Regions from separate parts of the Arthrobacter sp. zg-Y916 genome, predicted to be linked through region 2. Evidence: riboswitches for the same ligand, from Rfam matches in the RefSeq annotation. Region 2 holds a riboswitch; each other region holds the start of a gene.
The links. Region 2 has a riboswitch for S-adenosylmethionine ahead of LOC59_RS15100 (LLM class flavin-dependent oxidoreductase). Riboswitches for the same ligand answer to the same signal wherever they lie in the genome.
Positions count from the first base shown of each region.

Region 1 (6,164 bases), on a different contig from region 2:
GCTCCACCGAAGCCAGGGCACCCATGGTGACACCCTCGGCCCGCGGGTCACCGAGGACAACGCGCTCTTCGATGCGCTTGGCGGCGGCGGCAACGACGTCGTTCACCAAAGCCTTGGGCACGATGGCGCGGCGGATCGAGGTGCACTTCTGGCCGGCCTTGACGGTCATTTCCGTGACCAGCGACTTTACGTACGCATCAAATTCCGGGGTGCCGGGAACGGCGTCCGGGCCGAGGATGGAGGCGTTCAGCGAATCGGTTTCGCTGGTGAAGCGCACCCCGCCTTCGATGACGTTGGTGTGGTTCTTCAGCTTGTTGGCGGTCGACGCCGAGCCGGTGAAGGAGACCATGTCACGGTAGTCGAGGTGGTCCAGCAGGTCCCGGGCGGAGCCGGAGATCAGCTGCAGTGAACCTGCCGGAAGGATCCCGGATTCGATCATCATGCGCACTGCGGCTTCGGAGAGGTAGCCGGTGGGCGTTGCGGGCTTCACGATGGTGGGAACGCCGGCGATGAACGCAGGAGCGAACTTCTCGAGCATGCCCCAGACCGGGAAGTTGAAGGCGTTGATCTGCACGGCGACGCCGGGGATCGAGGTGTAGACGTGCTCGCCGATGAAGGAGCCGTCCTTGGAAAGCACCTCGGCGGCGCCGTCGATGACGACCGTGGAGTTGGGCAGTTCGCGGCGTCCCTTGGAGCCGAACGTGAAGAGCACGCCAATGCCGCCGTCGATGTCCACCAGGGAGTCGATCTTGGTGGCGCCGGTGCGGGCGGAGATTTCGTAAAGTTCCTTCCGGCGGCCGTTCAGGTACTGGGCCAGTTCCTTCAGCTTCAGCGAACGCTGGTGGAAGGTCAGGCCGGCCAGTCCGCGGTGGCCCACGGTGCGGCCGTGCTCCACGGCGGCTGCAATGTCCAGTCCGTCGGTCGACACCAGGGCGAGGATTTCACCGGTGCTGGCGTCCCGGACCTCAGTTGGGTTTGCGGCGGCGCTTTCCGGGGTCCACCACTCGTCCTGGACGAAGCTGGGGACGACTTGCACGTCTATGGCGGTTGAGGTCATCTTTGACGGACCCTTTCGATACTGGACGTTCGTTTTCCTGACCGGGCGAGTTCCGCTGGCTGCGGCTTCCGCCGGACACAGCGATAACTGACCGGACGGTCGGTAATGAATCCAGCCTACATGAGAGTGCCCTGCGGCACACTATGCCAAGCCCGGGATCCGGCTTTTTGACTCGCGGCTGCCCCGGCTGCCACACCACGTGTTTGCTCCTGTCCGCGCCGGCGCTACCGTGGGCCCGGACGACGACGGAAGGTACGACGATGAACCGGAACCCGATGCGCGGCTGGACGAAAGCAGGACTGGTGCTGCTTCTTGGAAGTGTCCTAACTGCTGGCGGGGTTGCGGCTCCGGCGGCTGCGGGCGGACAGGACCGCGGCCACCACCGCGGGTGGGACCGGGACCGCGGGTGGGACCGGGACCGCGGGTGGGACCACCACCGGGGCTGGGATCGGGGCTGGGATCGAGACAGGGACCGCGGCGGAGAAGTGGATTACGTTGCCCTGGGTGACTCCTACGCGTCGGGCTTTGGCGGCGGGCCGCTCCTCGATGCCTGCGGCCGGACTGCAGAAGGGTACCCGGCCCTGCTGGATGCCCTTCGCCGGGTGGATCGGGAGGCGGATGTGACGTGTGCCGGCGCGACGGCGTCGAGCACTCCCCCGGGCGCTCCCGCCGGACCCGTGGACCTGCCGGAGCAGATCGCCGCCCTGCGCGCGGATGGTTCCCTGAACCGCGGCACCGACCTGGTCACCGTCACGATTGGCGGCAATGACGTTCAATTCGGCGCCGTCGTTCAGGCCTGCATCGGTCCGGTGCTGCCGGAAACCTGTGCACCCGCCATTGCGAGTGCGACCGCTTACGCGCAAACCACCCTCACGGCGCAGCTGCAGGAATCCCTCCGCCAGATTCGTGAACTCGCGCCGCGGGCCGAACTGGTACTCGTCGGTTATCCGTACCTGTTCGAGGCCGGAACCGCGGGACCGCTCAGCCCGGAGGCGGTGGCACTGTTCAGCCAGGGGACGGACGCGCTTAACGCGGTGCTGGCCGGACAGGTACAGCGCGGAGAAACCTTCGTGGATGTCACGGATGAGTTCGCCGGGCACGGCGTGGGGTCCGCGGATCCATGGATCATCGCCCTGGGCAGCGAGTTTCAGCTGCACCCGAATGCCACCGGCTACCGCGAAGGCTACCTGGCGGCCATCACCGCAGATGTCCATCTGGGGCATGGGAAGGGCCACTGCCGCGGCCGGCGGTAACCGTTGTCATTGCCGAAACAAGACGCGGCAAGGGACGGGTGCCACCGGCACCTGCTAACGTAATCAATGCTTCACGAGACATGGCCTCCGCACCTTCCCGGTGCGGAAAAGCTCCGACTGGCCATGCACCAACCCCACTGTTCGGCGGGTGGTTCGGATGACGAAGCGGCCCGCGTCCAACCGGAGCGGGCAAGGACACTCTCTTTCGAAGGACACGCTGTGCTTCCCTCCAGTGACCCGCGCTGCACCGCCTTTTCCCCCGGCCACAAGATCCATTGGATCCACGGCGGCCGGCTCAACCGCTACGAGGACTGGATCGACGTCGAAGTCCACGCCGATCCGGAGCTGGACCTGATCTACCTGATAATCGCCGGGCAGCAGCAGCTCATGTGGCACCACGACATTCCGCTCCTCGCCGAAGCCCTCGCGCTCAGCCCCGGGCAGCCCCAGTGGTGCCCCCGGTATTCGTCCCTGATGGTCCCGGGCGCCTTCGAAGGCCGCAACCGGAGTTCTTTTTTCTACTTGGCTACTACCGGGCGGGCGGCTCCCTGCCGGGGACGGGTTCCGCGACATGATCTGAGGATGCAGGACAGCGATTCCGCGTAGGGCAATACTTGGGCGGATTGTTTAGGGGAAGGGGCCGGATGGACACAGCCCAGGTGCGGTTGTGGTGGCTCCCGGTTGGTGCCGGCGGCCATCTGGTGGTCCACACCAGCCGCTGGTGGGAGCTCTGGCGCGCGCTGCGCGAGCGGCGACGTCCCCGGCCCCTGTTCCACGCAGCACTGGAAGTCACCGCGAGCGGTTCCCGCTATGCGATTGAAATGACCCCGGCGTGGGGCCAGGGCACCGGTCCGCTCGGAGTCGTGGCCACGGGACCAGTGGGACTCCGGTCCCTCGGACGGCTCAGGCTGTTCCGGTACGAGGTGCGGTGCTGGCCGAACGGGGTCATACCGGACCTCGCCTTTGCGCCGGAACCGGCCCTCGTGTTCAATCTGGACGCTGCCGGGGCCGAGGCCCTGCTTGCCCGGGTGCCGCAGGTGCCCCTGAAGGTGTGGGGCGCGAAGGTGCCCGGCGGCGACATGTGGAACTCGAACTCCCTGGTTTCCTGGCTGCTGCAGACCAGCGGTTTTGACGCCGCGGCCCTGCAGCCCCCGCAGGGCGGCAGGGCTCCGGGCTGGCTTGCCGGCATTGATGCCGCACGCCCGCAGTCTCCCACGGCAGAAGCCGAACAGCGGCCTTAACGGCAGCAGCCCGCATGCTCCGGCCTCACAGGGGCGAAGGATGCGGGCTGCCGCTCATTATGAAACTAGCTCCAGTCGAAGAACCCCTTGCCGGTCTTGCGGCCAAGCTCGCCGCGGGCCACCTTGTCCCGCAGGATCTGCGGCGGCTCGAAGCGCGGGCCGAGTGTGGAGGCCAGGTACTCGGCGATGCCGAGGCGCACATCCAGCCCCACAATATCCGTGGTCTTCAGCGGGCCGGTCGGGTGCTTGTAGCCCAGGACCATGGCCGCGTCGATGTCTTCAGCGGACGCAACACCCTCTTCGACCATGCGCATCGCCTCGAGCGCGATCGCCACACCCAGGCGGGAGCTGGCGAAGCCCGGAGCGTCATTGACGACGACGGGAGTCTTGCCCAGGTCGGCCACCCAGGTTCGGGCGGCCTCGGCGAGCTCTTCGGAAGTCTGCTTGCCCAGGACCACCTCGATCAGGGTGGAGGCAGGAACCGGGTTGAAGAAGTGCAGGCCGCAGAAGCGCTCCGGACGCTGCAGCTTTTCGGCCAGCTCCGAAACTGACAGCGAGGACGTGTTGGAGGCGAGCCAGGCGCCGTCGCCCAAATGCTCCTCCACAGCGGCCAGCGCGGCAGCCTTCAGGGCGAAGTCTTCCGGAACTGCCTCGACGACCAGGCCTGAGCCGGCGAAGTCTGCATAATCGGTGGAGACGCTGAGCCTGGCAACCAGGGCATCGAGGGTCTCGTCCGTGGTGCCGCGCTCAACGCTCTTAGCGAGGTTGGAGGCAACGCGCTCGTACGCTGCGCTGGCTGCCTGCTCATCGCGCTCAACCACGACGACGGCGGCACCGGCGGTGCAGAAGGCGTGGGCAATGCCCGCGCCCATGCGGCCGCCGCCGAGGACCCCGACCTTGGAGGGAACTGTCATTTGTTTTTCTTCCTTTCCAGGAAAGCCTGCATGCGGTCGAACTTCGCCTCGGACTCGAAGAGGATGCCCTGGGCGAGGGTGTCGATCACGGGGTGCGCCTCGGCGGGCGCGTGGAACACGGACTTGGTGATGCGTACGGCCAGCGGGTCCTGCTTGGCGATCCGGTCAGCTAGTGCGTTGGCGGCGTCCATCAGGTTTTCCGCGTCGTGTACTTCGGTCACCAGGCGGGCTGCCAGGGCTTCCCCGGCGTTCAGGATGCGCCCGGCCAGGAGGATTTCCTTGGCCAGGGGTTCGCCGACGAGTTCCTTCAGCCGCCAGGTGGCGCCGGCTGCGGCCATGATGCCGAGCGAGGTTTCCGGGTTGCCGATCTTCACGGTCGGGGTGGCGATGCGGAAGTCGGCGGCGAAGGCCAGCTCCGCTCCCCCGCCCAGGGCGTAGCCGTCCAGCGCCGCGATGACCGGCATGGGCAGCTTGGCGATGCGGTGGAAGATCGTCGAGTTGATCCCGCGCAGGGCATCCTCGCGGCGGCGTTCGCGCAGCTGGGCGATGTCCGCCCCGGAAGCGAAGATCCCGTTGGTGCCGGAAAGGATCAGGATCTTCGGGTTGTTTTCCAGTTCGGCGCAGAGGGCGTGCAGCTCATCGACCATGGCCTGGTCAATGGCGTTGCGGACCTCCGGACGGTTCAGGACCGCGGAGATGCGGTCTTCCCCGATGGTGACCTTGAGCGTGGTGAAGTGAGCGGAAACTTCCGCGAAGTCCTGCACTACACGGCCTCGATCAGCATGGCGGTGCCCTGGCCCACGCCGACGCACATGGTCGCAATGCCGCGGGAAGCGCCTTCGCGTTCCATGCGGCCCAGCAGGGTGATGGCGATGCGCGAGCCGGAGGAGCCGAGCGGGTGGCCGAGGGCGATGGCGCCGCCGTCGTTGTTCACGATTCCTTCGTCCAGGCCCAGGCGGCGGATGCAGGCCAGGGACTGGGTGGCGAAGGCTTCGTTGAGTTCCACGGCGCCAACCTGGTCCAGGCGGATGCCGCTGCGCTGCAGGACCTTCTGCGTGGCCGGAACCGGGCCGATGCCCATGATCTCCGGGGCGACGCCGGCGGAGGCGCCGTCGACGATCCGGGCGCGGGCGGTGAGGCCGTATTCCTTGATGGCGCGCTCGGAGGCGATGATGATCGCCGAGGCACCGTCGTTCAGGGAGCTGGCGTTGCCTGCGGTGACAATGCCGCCGGGCTTGACCACGGGGCGCAGCTTGCCGAGAACGTCCAGCGTGGTGCCTTCGCGGGGGCCTTCATCGGTGTCCACGACGGTGTCGCCCTTGCGGCCCTTGATCGTGACGGGAACGATTTCGTCCTTGAAGCGTCCGGCAGCGATGGCGGCCAGCGCGTTTTCGTGGGAGCGGACGGCGAACGCGTCGGCGTCTTCACGGGAGATGCTGTCCGTGGAGGCCAGTTCCTCGGCGGTTTCCGGCATGGAGTAGGTCATCTTGCCGTCGCGGGAGAGGTCGCCGGAGGCGAAGCGTTCGTTGGCGAAGCGCCAGCCGATCGAGGTGTCGAACGTGTCGCCGGGCTTGGCGAAGGCCTTGGTGGGCTTTTCTGTGACCCAGGGGGCACGGCTCATGGATTCGGTGCCGCCTGCGATCACGATGTCCGCAGCGCCGGCCTTGATCATGTGCGAGGCCATGATGATGGCGGACAG
Region 1 covers NZ_JAJJOD010000001.1:469,185-475,348, reverse strand. The annotation lists gene paaZ (phenylacetic acid degradation bifunctional protein PaaZ) at 1-1,057, opposite strand, end outside; gene LOC59_RS02265 (SGNH/GDSL hydrolase family protein) at 1,318-2,310, shown strand; SAM riboswitch class IV at 2,380-2,512, shown strand; gene LOC59_RS02260 (hypothetical protein) at 2,530-2,916, shown strand; gene LOC59_RS02255 (hypothetical protein) at 2,955-3,551, shown strand; gene LOC59_RS02250 (3-hydroxyacyl-CoA dehydrogenase family protein) at 3,617-4,465, opposite strand; gene LOC59_RS02245 (enoyl-CoA hydratase/isomerase family protein) at 4,462-5,229, opposite strand; gene LOC59_RS02240 (thiolase family protein) at 5,229-6,164, opposite strand, start outside.
Region 1: another riboswitch for S-adenosylmethionine. It lies ahead of LOC59_RS02260 (hypothetical protein); the one in region 2 lies ahead of LOC59_RS15100 (LLM class flavin-dependent oxidoreductase).

Region 2 (6,164 bases):
TTCTGCCGCCGTCATCGGCACCGCTTCCATTACCGCTGCAGCTCTCACGGGCCCCGAGCGCACCGGAACGGAACGCGACCAGCGCTGGGGTGACGACGCCGTCGCCCCCTACCCGCAGGCCTTGGGTTTCCGGGACCAGGGCATCAGCTACGCCGCGTCGCGCCGCTCCTTGGATTTCCTCGTAGCGAACTTCATCGCCGGGGTTGAACAATCCCTCACCCACCCGCCGGATTCCGAAAGGGCACCGGCATTACGGAAGGAAGACCATGCAACTGCAAAATAAGACCGCGATCATCACGGGCGGCGCCGGAGGGATCGGGCAGGGAATCGTCCGCCGCTTCCTGGCCGAAGGGGCCAAGGTTGCCGTCGTCGACATTGACCAGGCGCAGGGAGACAAGCTCCTGGCTGAACTCGATGGCCAGGGCGACGTTATTTTCATTGCCAAGGACATTTCCAAGGAGGAGAGCACCAAGGAGATTGTGGCGGAGACCGTGGAGCGCTTTGGCGGCCTGGATGTCCTGGTCAACAACGCGCATGCTTCCAAGCAGGCTCCGATTATGGAGACTACGCAGGAGATGTGGGACCTGTCCTTCAATACCGGGACCATGGCCACGTTCCATCTGATGCGCGCTGCCTATCCAGAGCTGAAGAAGACCCGCGGAAGCATCATCAACTTTGCCTCCGGCGCGGGCATGAAGGGCCTTCCCAACCAGGTCACCTACGCCGCCGCGAAGGAAGCCATCCGCGCCATTTCACGCACGGCGGCCAACGAATGGGCCAAGGACGGCATCCGCGTCAACGTGGTCTCCCCGATCGCGCTCACCCCGGGCATCGCCCAGTGGAGCCAGGCGTTCCCGGAGGCCTTCCAGGAAGTGGTGGACGGCATTCCCCTGGGCCGTCTGGGCGATCCGGAGACGGACATCGCTCCGATCGTGGTGTTCCTGGCCAGCGAACAGTCCCAGTACATGACCGGCCAGACGCTGATGGCCGACGGCGGCTCGATCAAGATCTACTAGATCCTGCCGGCAGGAAGCGGCGGCTGCGTGCCGCCGCTTCCTGCTGTCCTGGCTAGAGCTCCGCAGCCACGGCGTTCAGCACCTCGGTGACGTCGGCCTTGCCCTGCCCGTAGTCGAAGATGGTGGTCGGAACGTGGGGTGTGCTGGTGGCCACCACCCGTGTGGTTGCAGCGTCCACCGGCTCGAAGGTGAGCACAATGTCTTCGCCGAACGTCTTCCACGTGGTTCCCGCCACCAGCTCTGCCCGCTCCTGCCAGATCCCGGTGAGGGTCATCCGTGGAAGCCCCGCCCCGGCCCGTTCGACGGCAGGAGGGAGCGCCGAGACAGGCGCCGCGACCACCATTTCCCCGCGGGCCCGGGCGCGCTTGGAGGTGACGTTGAGACTGAGAGCTTTGGTGTTCCCCGCATTTGTCATGCGCACGAGCCTAACGGAACCCCCGCAGGGCCGGCCTAGCGGCGGACCGCTGGGTCCAGCCGGAACCGCGCGCCGCGGTGGTCCTCCGGAAGCTTGTCACCGGCACCGAAGAGCTTCTGGCGCAGGGTTCCGGGGGCATACTCCGTAGGGTACGCGCCGCGCTTCTGCAGCTCGGGCACCACGAACTCGACGACGTCCTCGAAGGTTCCGGGCGTGACCGCGTAAGCCAGGTTGAAGCCGTCGACGTCGGTCTCCTCGACCCAGCGGATCAGCTCCTCGGCCACCTCCGCACCGGAGCCGACCAGCCGCGGGCCCAGTCCGCCGATCCCGGCGGTCTCGGCGATGTCGCGCACTGTCCAGGGCTCGCCGTCGTCGTTCACTTTCTGGAAGTTCGCAGCCGCCGACTGGATGGCGTTGGATTTCACGGCGCCGAGCGGCTGGTCTAGTTCATAGGTGGAGAGGTCCACACCCATCCAGCCGGACATCAGCGCCAGGGCACCTTCGTCGCTGGTGTAGCTCTGGTAATCCAGGTGCTTGGCTTCGGCTTCCTCGGAGGTGGCGGCCGTGATGATGGTCAGCAGGGTGTAGATCCGGATCGAGTGCCGGTCCCGGCCGGCGGCTTCCGCGGCGTCGCGGATCTTCGTGACCGTGGCCTTGAGCTTCTCCACTGTGGACGCGCCCACGAACACTGCTTCAGCGTTCTCCGCCGCCAAGCCGATGCCGCGCGGCGATGCGCCTGCCTGGTAGATCACGGGGGTGCGCTGCGGAGACGGCTCCGAGATGTGGATGCCGGGGACCTTGAAGTATTTGCCCTCATGGTTGATGTCATGGACCTTGGACGGATCCGTGAAGACGCCGGTTTCCCTGTCGCGGACGACGGCGTCGTCTTCCCAGGAACCCTCAAGCAGCTTGTAGACGACTTCGAGGTATTCGTCGGCGTGGTTGTAGCGCTCGTCGTGCTCGAGCTGGTCCTCCTGGCCCATGTTGCGGGCGGCCGAAGGCAGGTAGCCGGTAACGACGTTCCAGCCGACGCGCCCGTTGGTGAGGTGGTCCAGCGTGGAGAGCCGGCGGGCGAACGGGTACGGATGCTCATAGGCGGTGCCGGCGGTGACGCCGAAGCCCAGGTTTTCGGTGACCAGGGCCATCGCGGAGACCAGCAGCAGCGGATCATTCACCGGCACCTGCGTGCCCTGGCGGAGGGTGGCTTCGTTGGAGGAACCGTAGACGTCGTAGGTGCCCAGCACGTCGGCAATGAAGATTCCGTCGAAAAGCCCGCGTTCGCAGGTCTTCGCCAGGTGGGTCCAGTAGGAAAGCCTGGTGTAGTCCGCCGACCGGTCTTCGGGGTGGCGCCACAAGCCGGGTGACTGGTGTCCGACGCAGTTCATGTCGAAGGCGTTGAAGCGGATCTGGCGGGGAGCGCTGGTCATCGAAGAATCCTTTCCCAGGCGACGCACCGGGGACGGAGCGCCGTACTTGCCGCCGACGGATTCGCCGGGCGACCGGATCGTCATCTGGGGCACCCCGCTACGGAAAGAGGGTTGCCGCCCAACCAGCCAGAGCTTTGCGTTGGGACTCATGATCCTGCGGCTCCAGTATGGGCCCCTGAGCCGGGGCCGGCGCAACCCCGGCCGTGTCACGCGGCGTAACGCCCGGCGTCGTACCTCCAACTCCGCCCGCCTCCGCGCCGCCTCTCCGACCACCGAGAGGCCACTTACGGCTGGTTTGGGCGCTCAAAAGAGCCGTAAGTGGCCTCTCGGCGGGAAATAGGGCCGGAGGGACCCGGATTCGGAATGTTACGCGGGGACTTGCCCGCAGGCTGTCCGAGGGCGTTTAGTTGCACTTGACCATCCCGAGCGGCTGAGAGACCTGGATCAGTGAAGCCGCAGCAACCCTGGTCGGAGTGCTTCCTCCTTGAGGCACTGCGATAGCGAGGTGGACGTCGCAGGAGGCCGCTAACCCGGCCCAGGACGTTTTCCGTAGGGTGCTACTGCCAGGACCGATGGAGTGTTCACATGACTGCAGTACTGTCCTCCGGCTCCCATGCCGTTTCCACTGCCCCGCGTCCCACGCCAGACTCTGCCCTGCCGGTAACGTTCGACGGCGTTGGCCGCGCCTTTGGTTCGGGCGCAAACGCCCACGTGGTGCTGCGCGACATCAATTTCGAGGTCCGTCCGGGCGAAGTCCTGGCCATCCTCGGCTCCAGCGGCTGCGGCAAGTCCACGCTGCTGCGCGCGACCGCCGGACTCGACGCCGCCTCCACCGGGCAGGTGCTGATCGACGGTACTGCCGTCCGCGGCATCGATGACCGGTGTGCCGTTGCCTTCCAGGAACCGCGGCTGCTTCCGTGGCAGACCCTGCAGGCCAACGTCGCCATCGGCCTGCCCAAGAGCACCAGTGCGTCCGAGGGCAAGGCCAAGGTCGCCGAGCTCCTCAAGCTGGTTGAGCTGGACAGCTTCGCGAAGCACCAGCCCCGCGCCGTGTCCGGCGGCATGGCCCAGCGCGCGTCGCTGGCCCGGGCGCTGGCCCGCAAGCCCGGCGTGCTGCTGCTCGACGAACCGTTCGGCGCCCTCGACGCCCTGACCCGCCTCAAGATGCAGGACCTGCTGCTGGACGTGCACCGCGCAGCTCCGGCCACTGTCCTGCTGGTCACGCACGACGTCGACGAGGCGCTGCAGCTCGCGGACCGGATCATTATCCTCGGCCGGGAACCGGGCAAGCCCGGTGCCACCATCACGCAGACCATCACCGTCCCGGGCGCCCGTCCGCGGGACCGTGCCTCGGCTGAACTGGCACGAATGCGCGGAGAGCTCTTGGCGAGCCTCGGCGTCGACCGCCACTAGGCGACCCCTCCTCCCCCACCGCCGCGGGCATTCCCGCGGCGGATGCCGCGGGCGATCCGTGCCCGCACCGCCCTTCTTCCCTGCCCTCCACTTCCTGAAGGAATCCCCATGAACCGCCGTTCCCGCTTCTCCCGCCGCCCGCCCAGCTTCTCCCGCCGCCCCCTCGCCGTCCTGGCCGCCGCTGCCGCAGCGTTCTCGCTGGCCCTCACGGGCTGCGTTGCCGGCGAAGACTCCTCCGGCGCTGCCGCCAATGATGCAGCCGACGGCGGCACCCTGAACATTGACTTCGCCACCTACAACCCGCTCAGCCTGGTCATCAAGGACCAGGGCTGGCTGGAAGCCACCCTTGAAGAGCAGGGCGTGGACGTGAACTGGGTGCAGTCCGCCGGATCGAACAAGGCCAATGAGGCACTGCGTGCCGGAGCGATCGACGTCGGCTCCACCGCCGGTTCGGCTGCCCTGCTGGCCCGGTCCAACGGCTCCCCGATCAAGACCATCAGCATCTACTCGCAGCCGGAATGGGCCGGACTCCTCGTCTCTTCCGACTCGGACATCAGTTCCGTGGCTGACCTGGCCGGCAAGTCCGTCGCCGCCACCAAGGGCACCGACCCGTACTTCTTCCTGGTCCAGGCGCTGGAAGAGGCCGGGCTGAGCACCTCCGATGTCACGGTTGAGAACCTGCAGCACGCGGACGGCCGCACTGCCCTTGAAAACGGCGCCGTGGACGCCTGGTCCGGCCTGGACCCGATCATGGCCGGCGCCGAGCACGCTGGTGCCGAGTTCCTTTACCGCAATCTGGACTTCAACACCTACGGCTTCCTGAACGCCACCGAGTCCTTCCTGGAAGAGCAGCCGGAAGTAGCCCAGACCGTGGTCAACGTCTATGAAAGGGCGCGTGCCTGGGCAGCCGAGAACCCGGAAGAAACCGCGCAGATCCTCGCCGACGTCGCCGGCCTGGACCTCGAAGTGGCCCGCACCGTCATTCTGGAACGCAGCAACCTCGACGTCGACGCCGCCCCGGGCGACGCCCAGCGCAAGGTCCTGGAAAAGGTGGGACCCGTGTTCGTCGAGACCGGCGACGTCGCCAGCCAGAAGGCGATCGACGACGCCGTCGCCTCCCTGCTGGATGCCTCCTTCGTGCAGAAGGCCGATTCGGCAGCCGTTAAGGAATCCTGATGAGCAGCAATTCCCAGCAAGCTTCCGTTCCCGTGGCCGTGGGTCCGCAGGGCCCGTCCGCGGCTGTCCCGCCCGTCACCGGGCGTCCGTCCGCCGGCGCCCTTTCCCGGACCTGGGTCCGCGTGTCCCTGGGCCTCGTCGTTCCGGTACTCCTGCTGGCCCTCTGGCAGCTGGTGTCCGTGCTCGGCCTCTTCAGCGCCGTGCAGCTGCCCTCACCCGGCGCGGTCCTGACCTCCGCCGCTGACCTGATCGAGCGCGGCGAGCTGGGCACGCACATCGCCATCTCCACCCAGCGGGTCCTCACCGGCTTCGCCCTCGGCGCCGCCCTGGGCCTGGTCCTGGGCGCGGTACTGGGCCTCTCGAAACTGGCCGATGTGCTGCTGGGCCCGCTGTTCGGCGCCGTCCGGGCCGTTCCGTCCCTGGCCCTGGTTCCGCTGCTTATCCTGTGGATGGGCATCGGCGAGGACTCCAAGGTCACGCTGATCACTATCGGGGCGTTCTTCCCGGTCTTCACCACCGTGTCCCTGGCTCTGCGGCACGTGGACAAGAACCTCGTGGAAGCAGCCCGTGCCTTTGGCCTGAACGGACTGAAGCTGCTCACCACGGTGCAGCTGCCCGCCGTCGTACCCTCGGTCTTCTCCGGCCTGCGCCTTGCGCTGGCCCAGTCCTGGCTGTTCCTGGTGGCCGCGGAACTGATCGCCTCCTCCATGGGGCTGG
Region 2 covers NZ_JAJJOD010000010.1:10,484-16,647, reverse strand. The annotation lists gene LOC59_RS15115 (TetR/AcrR family transcriptional regulator) at 1-283, shown strand, start outside; gene LOC59_RS15110 (SDR family NAD(P)-dependent oxidoreductase) at 267-1,016, shown strand; gene LOC59_RS15105 (hypothetical protein) at 1,069-1,431, opposite strand; gene LOC59_RS15100 (LLM class flavin-dependent oxidoreductase) at 1,467-2,858, opposite strand; SAM riboswitch class IV at 2,896-3,012, opposite strand; gene LOC59_RS15095 (ABC transporter ATP-binding protein) at 3,444-4,271, shown strand; gene LOC59_RS15090 (aliphatic sulfonate ABC transporter substrate-binding protein) at 4,380-5,447, shown strand; gene LOC59_RS15085 (ABC transporter permease) at 5,447-6,164, shown strand, end outside.

Region 3 (6,164 bases), on a different contig from region 2:
ACCTGCTTGTTGCCGCGGATCCGCGAAAGCCCGGGACGCTGGAAGAGGTGGATCTGGCAGCCGTTGCCCGGCAGACAGCCGCCGCCTTCGGCCCCGCCTTTTCCGACCGGGGCCTTGCCCTGCACACCCAACTGCCGGACGTGCCGGTGCTTGTCCTGGGCAACGAAGCGGCACTTCAACGGGTCTTCACCGCGCTGTTGTCCAACGCTCTGGATTTCGGGCGGACGGAAGTTACCGTCTCCGTAGCCGCGCGGAACCGCGACGCCGTGGTCACGGTGGCAGACGACGGCCCGGGGCTGCCGCCGGAGCTCGCCGGAGCACTGTTCGACCGCTTCTCCTCGGTACGCCCGGCCCCGGCAGGGCACACCCGGCACTACGGCCTGGGCCTTGCGCTGGTCGCAGAAATCGCCGCACGGTTCGGCGGATCAGTCAGCGCTGAACCGGAAACAGGCCAGGGCGCCGTCCTGGTGGTGCGGCTGCCCCTATCCGCACGGGGCTTCTAAGAATCCTCGAAGAATCGCGGCGTTGGATAGATGGCGTAGGAATATCCAAACTCAAGGGAGGTGTCACCAATCGTGGCGATTGGGAGCAAAGCGAAGAAGGTCATCATCTGGACCGCCAGCGGTCTGGCCGCCGCCGGCCTGCTCGCCGGAACGTTCTTCACGGGTATGGCCGTTGGGGACAATATGGAGACTGCATCGGTGACGTCCGAACAGGAGCAGGGCCAGGACCAGGGCCGCGGCGGCGACCGGGAACGGCGCGGGCCCGAAGACGCCCAGGAGCGCGACGGCGGCAGTGACGAAGCCCGGCCGGATCGGCAGGACACCCAGGACGGGGATGATCCGAAGCCCGGCAAGGAGAATGCTGACGGCCAGGCCGACGAAGGCCGGGAAGACGGACAGCACGACGACGGGGCCGATGGCGGTGACCGCGGTGATCGGGAAGATCGGGACGGCGACCGCGGCAAGGGCGGAGGCCACGGCCGCGGCGGCCACCACGGCGACGCCCCCGAGGACGGCGACGCGCCTGAGGAATCAGAGACTCCGGCGGAACAGTCCTGACTTAGGACGGCAGCAGTTGCGCGGAGGCTGTCTCGCGGTGCGCGGGTTCGCCGGAGGCGAGGGCAAACAGCGCGTAGTTCAACGGGCCGGCCGCTATCAGCGCCGTGCACCGTTCGGCAAGGTGCGGCTCGGTGAGCCCTGTCGCGTCCTGGTACCAGCGGACCACGTCGTCGAGGGAACCCGGCGAGATGAGGTGCACGTACATAAACTCCAGGGCCGGGTCACTCACCTTCGCCGTGGTCCAGTCCAATACGGAGACGATCCGTTTGGCGTCATCGAGCAGCAGATGCGCGGGATACAGCTCCCCATGGGTCAGCACCGTCCGCTGCGGCCAGAGCCGGTCATCGGCCAGCCACTGTTCCCAGCCGGCCAGCAGCTCCGGGGCGATGCGGAACTCGGCGCGCACCTGTTCCAGTCCCTTCGACCAGTGCCGGCGGACGCCGTCGGGAGTCTCGGCCGGGATGCCCGCGGCGGCCGCGGCCGCCGCGTCCATCCCGTGCAGCGACGCGATCAATCCGGCCAGGGAGTGGAGGTACGTCGGATCCGACGGGTCAAAGTGCCATTCGGGCTGGTTGTCCGGGTCCACCGTGAGCCCCGGGCTGCCCGGAAGCAGGGGATAGGCAATGAGGTCCGAACTCTGGATCTTCCATTCCGGAACCGCTGCAGGAAGGCGCGGACGCACGAAATCCAGGATCGCCTGCTCGCGTTCCTGGCCGGCGGCAACGTCCGCGCGCCGTGGGATCCGAAGTACCCAGTCCCCGCCGTCCGGTGCGGAGGCGAAAGCGACCCGGTAATCCAGTCCGGCTTCGTTGAAACGGACGGTGCCTGGTTCCAGGGCGAGTCCGTGCCGTGCTGCCAGAGTGCATATATCGGCTGCCGTCAGATCCCGCGCTTCGCTCATGGCTTCCTTTTCTCCCTTTCTCCCGGTTTCCAAGGCCCCGCCCGGGGCTGGTTCCGTGACGTCCTGTTACGCAGGATGTCATGTGCCACTGCATAAGTCGTCATAAAGCAGGCGCGTTTTGGTTACGTGGCCCAGATGTTCCTAGCCTAGGGACGGAATCAAGAGTTCCAGCCAATGGCCCTGGCCGGCTGGACAGCAACCCTCTCGTCGTAGCGGGGTGCTCCAGGTGATGATTCGGCCTCGGCGGAGACTTTCCGCGAGGCAAGTACGGCGCCGGCACTGCCCTCCAGCGGCCTGCGCCTCCACCTTGTCCGCGGAGCGCCGCGGACCCTTTTGGGAGAAGAGCCACACCATGAAACTCAGCAGAATCCTGGCGATTGCAGCCGCCCCGCTCCTGGCACTGACGATGGCCGCCTGCGGCTCAGCCTCCGGGGACGAAGGCACTGTGAAGATCGGCGTGGTTGGAGCCAGCGATCCGTACTGGGCCACCTACAGCGAGGCCGCGAAGGCGGAAGGCATCGACGTCGAAATCGTTGACTTTGCCGAGTACACGCAGCCGAACCCGGCACTGACCGAGGGCGAACTGGACCTGAACCAGTTCCAGCACATCATCTACCTGGCCCGCTACAACGTTGCCAGCGGCGGAGACCTCACACCGATTGGCTCCACGGCCATCTACCCGCTGGGCCTGTACTCCACCCAGTACGATTCGGTGGAAGACATCCCCGAGGGCTCGACGGTGGCGGTGCCCAACGACGAAAGCAACCTGGCCCGCGGCTTGCTGGTGCTGCAGTCAGCCGGGCTGGTCAGCCTCAAGGACGGCGGCAGCGTCTTCGCGACCCTTGACGACCTCGACGAAGCCAAGTCAAAGGTCAAGGTGACCACCCTCGAGGCTTCCCTGACCCCCACGTCGCTTCCCGACGTCGCAGCAGCGATCGTCAACAACGACTTCGTCGAAGACGCGGGCCTCAAGGCCGAAGACGCCATTGCCCAGGACGATCCGTCGGATCCCAAGGCCATCCCGTACGTCAACATCTTCGCAGCGCGTGCCGGCGAGGAGGAGAACGAGACCTACCTCAAGCTCGTGCAGATCTACCAGGAAACGCAGGCTGTCCAGGACGGTGTCCAGGAGGCTTCAGGCAACACCGCCGAATTCCTGAAGGTCCCGGTCCAGGACCTGCGCGATTCGCTCGCCGAGGTCCAGCAGGACATCGAAAACCTGGACTAGTTCCTGCCCGTTCCACCGCGTCCCGGGGGGGGGGGGGGGGGGGGGCGGGGGGGGGGGGGGGGCTCGGGAAACCACGCCCGCAACTCCCAGCGCGACGTGTCCAAGACCTACCCGCCCGCCCGCCGGGGCGAAGAGCCGGTCACGGCGCTGCGGGACATCAACCTGGAGATCGAAGCCGGCGAAATCTACGGAATCATCGGCTACTCCGGAGCGGGAAAAAGCACCCTGGTCCGGTTGATCAACGCGCTGGAGACTGCAACCTCCGGCGACATCACGGTCGACGGCCGGCAGGTCACGGGCGTCCCGGAGCGGCAGCTGCGGCAGCTGCGCCTGGACATCGGGATGATCTTCCAGCAGTTCAACCTCTTTAACTCCAAAACCGTCCGCAACAACGTGGCCTATCCGCTGCGGGTAGCGGGCCGGAGCAGGGCTGAAATTGCCGCACGGACCGCCGAGCTCCTGGACTTCGTGGGACTCACGGACAAGGCGGACAACTTCCCGGAGCAGCTCTCCGGCGGGCAAAAGCAGCGCGTGGGCATTGCCCGCGCCCTGGCAGCGTCGCCCAAGATCCTCCTCGCAGACGAAGCCACGTCGGCCCTTGACCCGGAGACCACGCATGAGGTCTTGGAACTGCTGCGCCGGGTGAATCGCGAGCTGGGCATCACGATCGTGGTGATTACCCACGAAATGGACGTCATCAAGAACCTGGCCACCAAGGTCGCCGTCATGGACGGAGGACGGATCGTGGAACAGGGTGAAGTGTTCGAGGTGTTTTCCAACCCCCGCGAGGAATCCTCACGGAAGTTCGTTTCCACTGTGGTCCGGGGCGTTCCTTCAGCGGCCGACCTGGCGACGCTGCGAAACAGGCACGAGGGAAGAATGGTCACCCTGTCCTTCCGGGACGGCGGCGCGTCCCAGTCGGACGTGTTCGTTGAACTGGCAGCCGCCGGAGTGGAGTTCGAACTGGTCTACGGCGGCATCAATGACATTTCCGGCCGCGCGTTCGGCCACCTGACGCTGGCGCTCAAGGGCGCCGACCAGGCGATCGACGGCGCCCTTGCCGCCGTCGGGCACGGCATCAAAGTGACGGAGCTGAACTGACATGGAAGACCTCATACCCCTGACCCCGCAGCTGTGGACTGCTATCGGAGAGACCCTCTACATCGTGGGCCTGAGCCTCCTGTTCGGCGGAATCGGCGGACTGCTGATCGGCATGGGCCTCTACACGACGCGCCAGGGAGCGCTGCTGGCCAACCGTGCGGTGTTCGGCACGCTGAACGTCCTCGTGAACATCTTCCGGCCCATCCCCTTCATCATTTTCCTGGCCGCGGCCCAGCCGCTGGCCCGCTCCGTTACCGGCAGCGGGATCGGCAACAACGCGATCATCTTCACGCTGTCGCTTGCCGCAGCATTCGGCATCAGCCGCATCGTGGAGCAGAACCTGCTCACCGTGCAGCCCGGAGTCATCGAGGCAGCGCGGTCCATCGGTGCCGGGCGGCGGCGGATCATCTTCACGATCCTCATTCCGGAGGCACTTGGTCCGCTGATCCTGGGCTACACCTACATCTTCGTGGCCCTCGTGGACATGTCCGCAGTGGCCGGCTACGTCGGCGGCGGGGGACTGGGCAACTTCGCCATCCAGTACGGCTACCGGCAGTTCAATCCGGTGGTCACCTGGGCCGCCGTCGCAGTCATCATCGTCCTGGTGCAGCTCGTGCAGTTCCTGGGCAATCAGGCGGCCCGAAAGGCGCTCCGCAGGTAGCAGCTCACCTCAGATCACCGTCCCGCCGTGGCGGAGGTGCACGGGACGGTACGCACGGGAGGGGAGAATGGTGGGGTGAGTGTTCCTGGACCGTCTGCCGCCGGCTATCAGAGCGGGCCTTTTGACCTGGACCGCATCGGTGCCGGGCTGGTCTTCGCGCGTTCGCTTTCCGAGCTGGCCGCTGCGCTGCGGGAGAGCGGGAACGCCGTCGTCCAGGCGCCCCCGGGTACCGGTAAAACCACCCTGGTGCCCCCGCTGGCTGCCAACCTGGCAGCACGGACTGAGGGCCCCCGCCGGGTAGTGGTGACCCAGCCGCGGCGGGTTGCGGCCAGGGCGGCAGCCCGGCGGCTGGCGGCGCTCGACGGCGGGGCCGCAGGCGGTGCCGTCGGCTACACCGTCAGGGGCGAAAGCCTCGCCGGCCCGGACAACGTGGTGGAATTCGTGACCCCGGGCATCCTGCTTCGCCGGCTCCTGGCTGATCCTTCGCTCCAAGACACCGCTGCCGTCGTCCTGGATGAGGTCCATGAGCGCGGCCTGGAGTCCGATCTGCTGGTGGGCATGCTGGCCGAAGTACGGGAACTCCGTGAAGACCTGATGCTCATCGCCATGTCAGCGACGCTGGAAACCTCTCGCTTCGCCGAGATCATAGCCGCTGAAAGCTCAGTTTCCCCGGCGCCGGTGATCGACTGTCCCTCGGTCCTTCATCCCCTGGACGTCCGCTGGCAGCCCACCAGGGCCGCCCGCCTGGACGAGCGCGGAGTGACGCGCGGATTCCTGGACGAACTTGCCGGAATAGCGGCAGACGCCCATGCCCGCGCGCTGGCAGCGGACCCGGAAACTGACGCACTGGTCTTTGTTCCCGGTGCCCGCGAAGTCTCGCACGTGGCCTCCCGGCTGAAGCACCTGGCCGGAAACGCTGCCGACGTGGTGGAACTGCATGGACAGGTACGCCCGGCAGAACAGGACCGCGCAGTTTCCGGACGCCTGCCGCACGGTCGGCCGCGGATTATCGTGGCAACCTCACTGGCCGAGTCCTCCCTGACTGTGCCGGGAGTACGGCTGGTGGTGGACTCCGGGCTGGCCCGTGAGCCGCGGCGCGATGCAGTCCGGGGAATGTCCGGCCTGGTCACCGTCAGCTGTTCCCGGGCCTCGGCGCAGCAGCGTGCCGGCCGTGCAGCGCGCCAGGGCCCCGGAACAGTGGTCCGCGCCTAT
Region 3 covers NZ_JAJJOD010000002.1:316,619-322,782, forward strand. The annotation lists gene LOC59_RS16745 (sensor histidine kinase) at 1-503, shown strand, start outside; gene LOC59_RS06795 (hypothetical protein) at 576-1,061, shown strand; gene LOC59_RS06800 (macrolide 2'-phosphotransferase) at 1,063-1,962, opposite strand; SAM riboswitch class IV at 2,119-2,236, shown strand; gene LOC59_RS06805 (MetQ/NlpA family ABC transporter substrate-binding protein) at 2,315-3,190, shown strand; gene LOC59_RS06810 (methionine ABC transporter ATP-binding protein) at 3,287-4,291, shown strand; gene LOC59_RS06815 (methionine ABC transporter permease) at 4,293-4,952, shown strand; gene hrpB (ATP-dependent helicase HrpB) at 5,028-6,164, shown strand, end outside.
Region 3: another riboswitch for S-adenosylmethionine. It lies ahead of LOC59_RS06805 (MetQ/NlpA family ABC transporter substrate-binding protein); the one in region 2 lies ahead of LOC59_RS15100 (LLM class flavin-dependent oxidoreductase).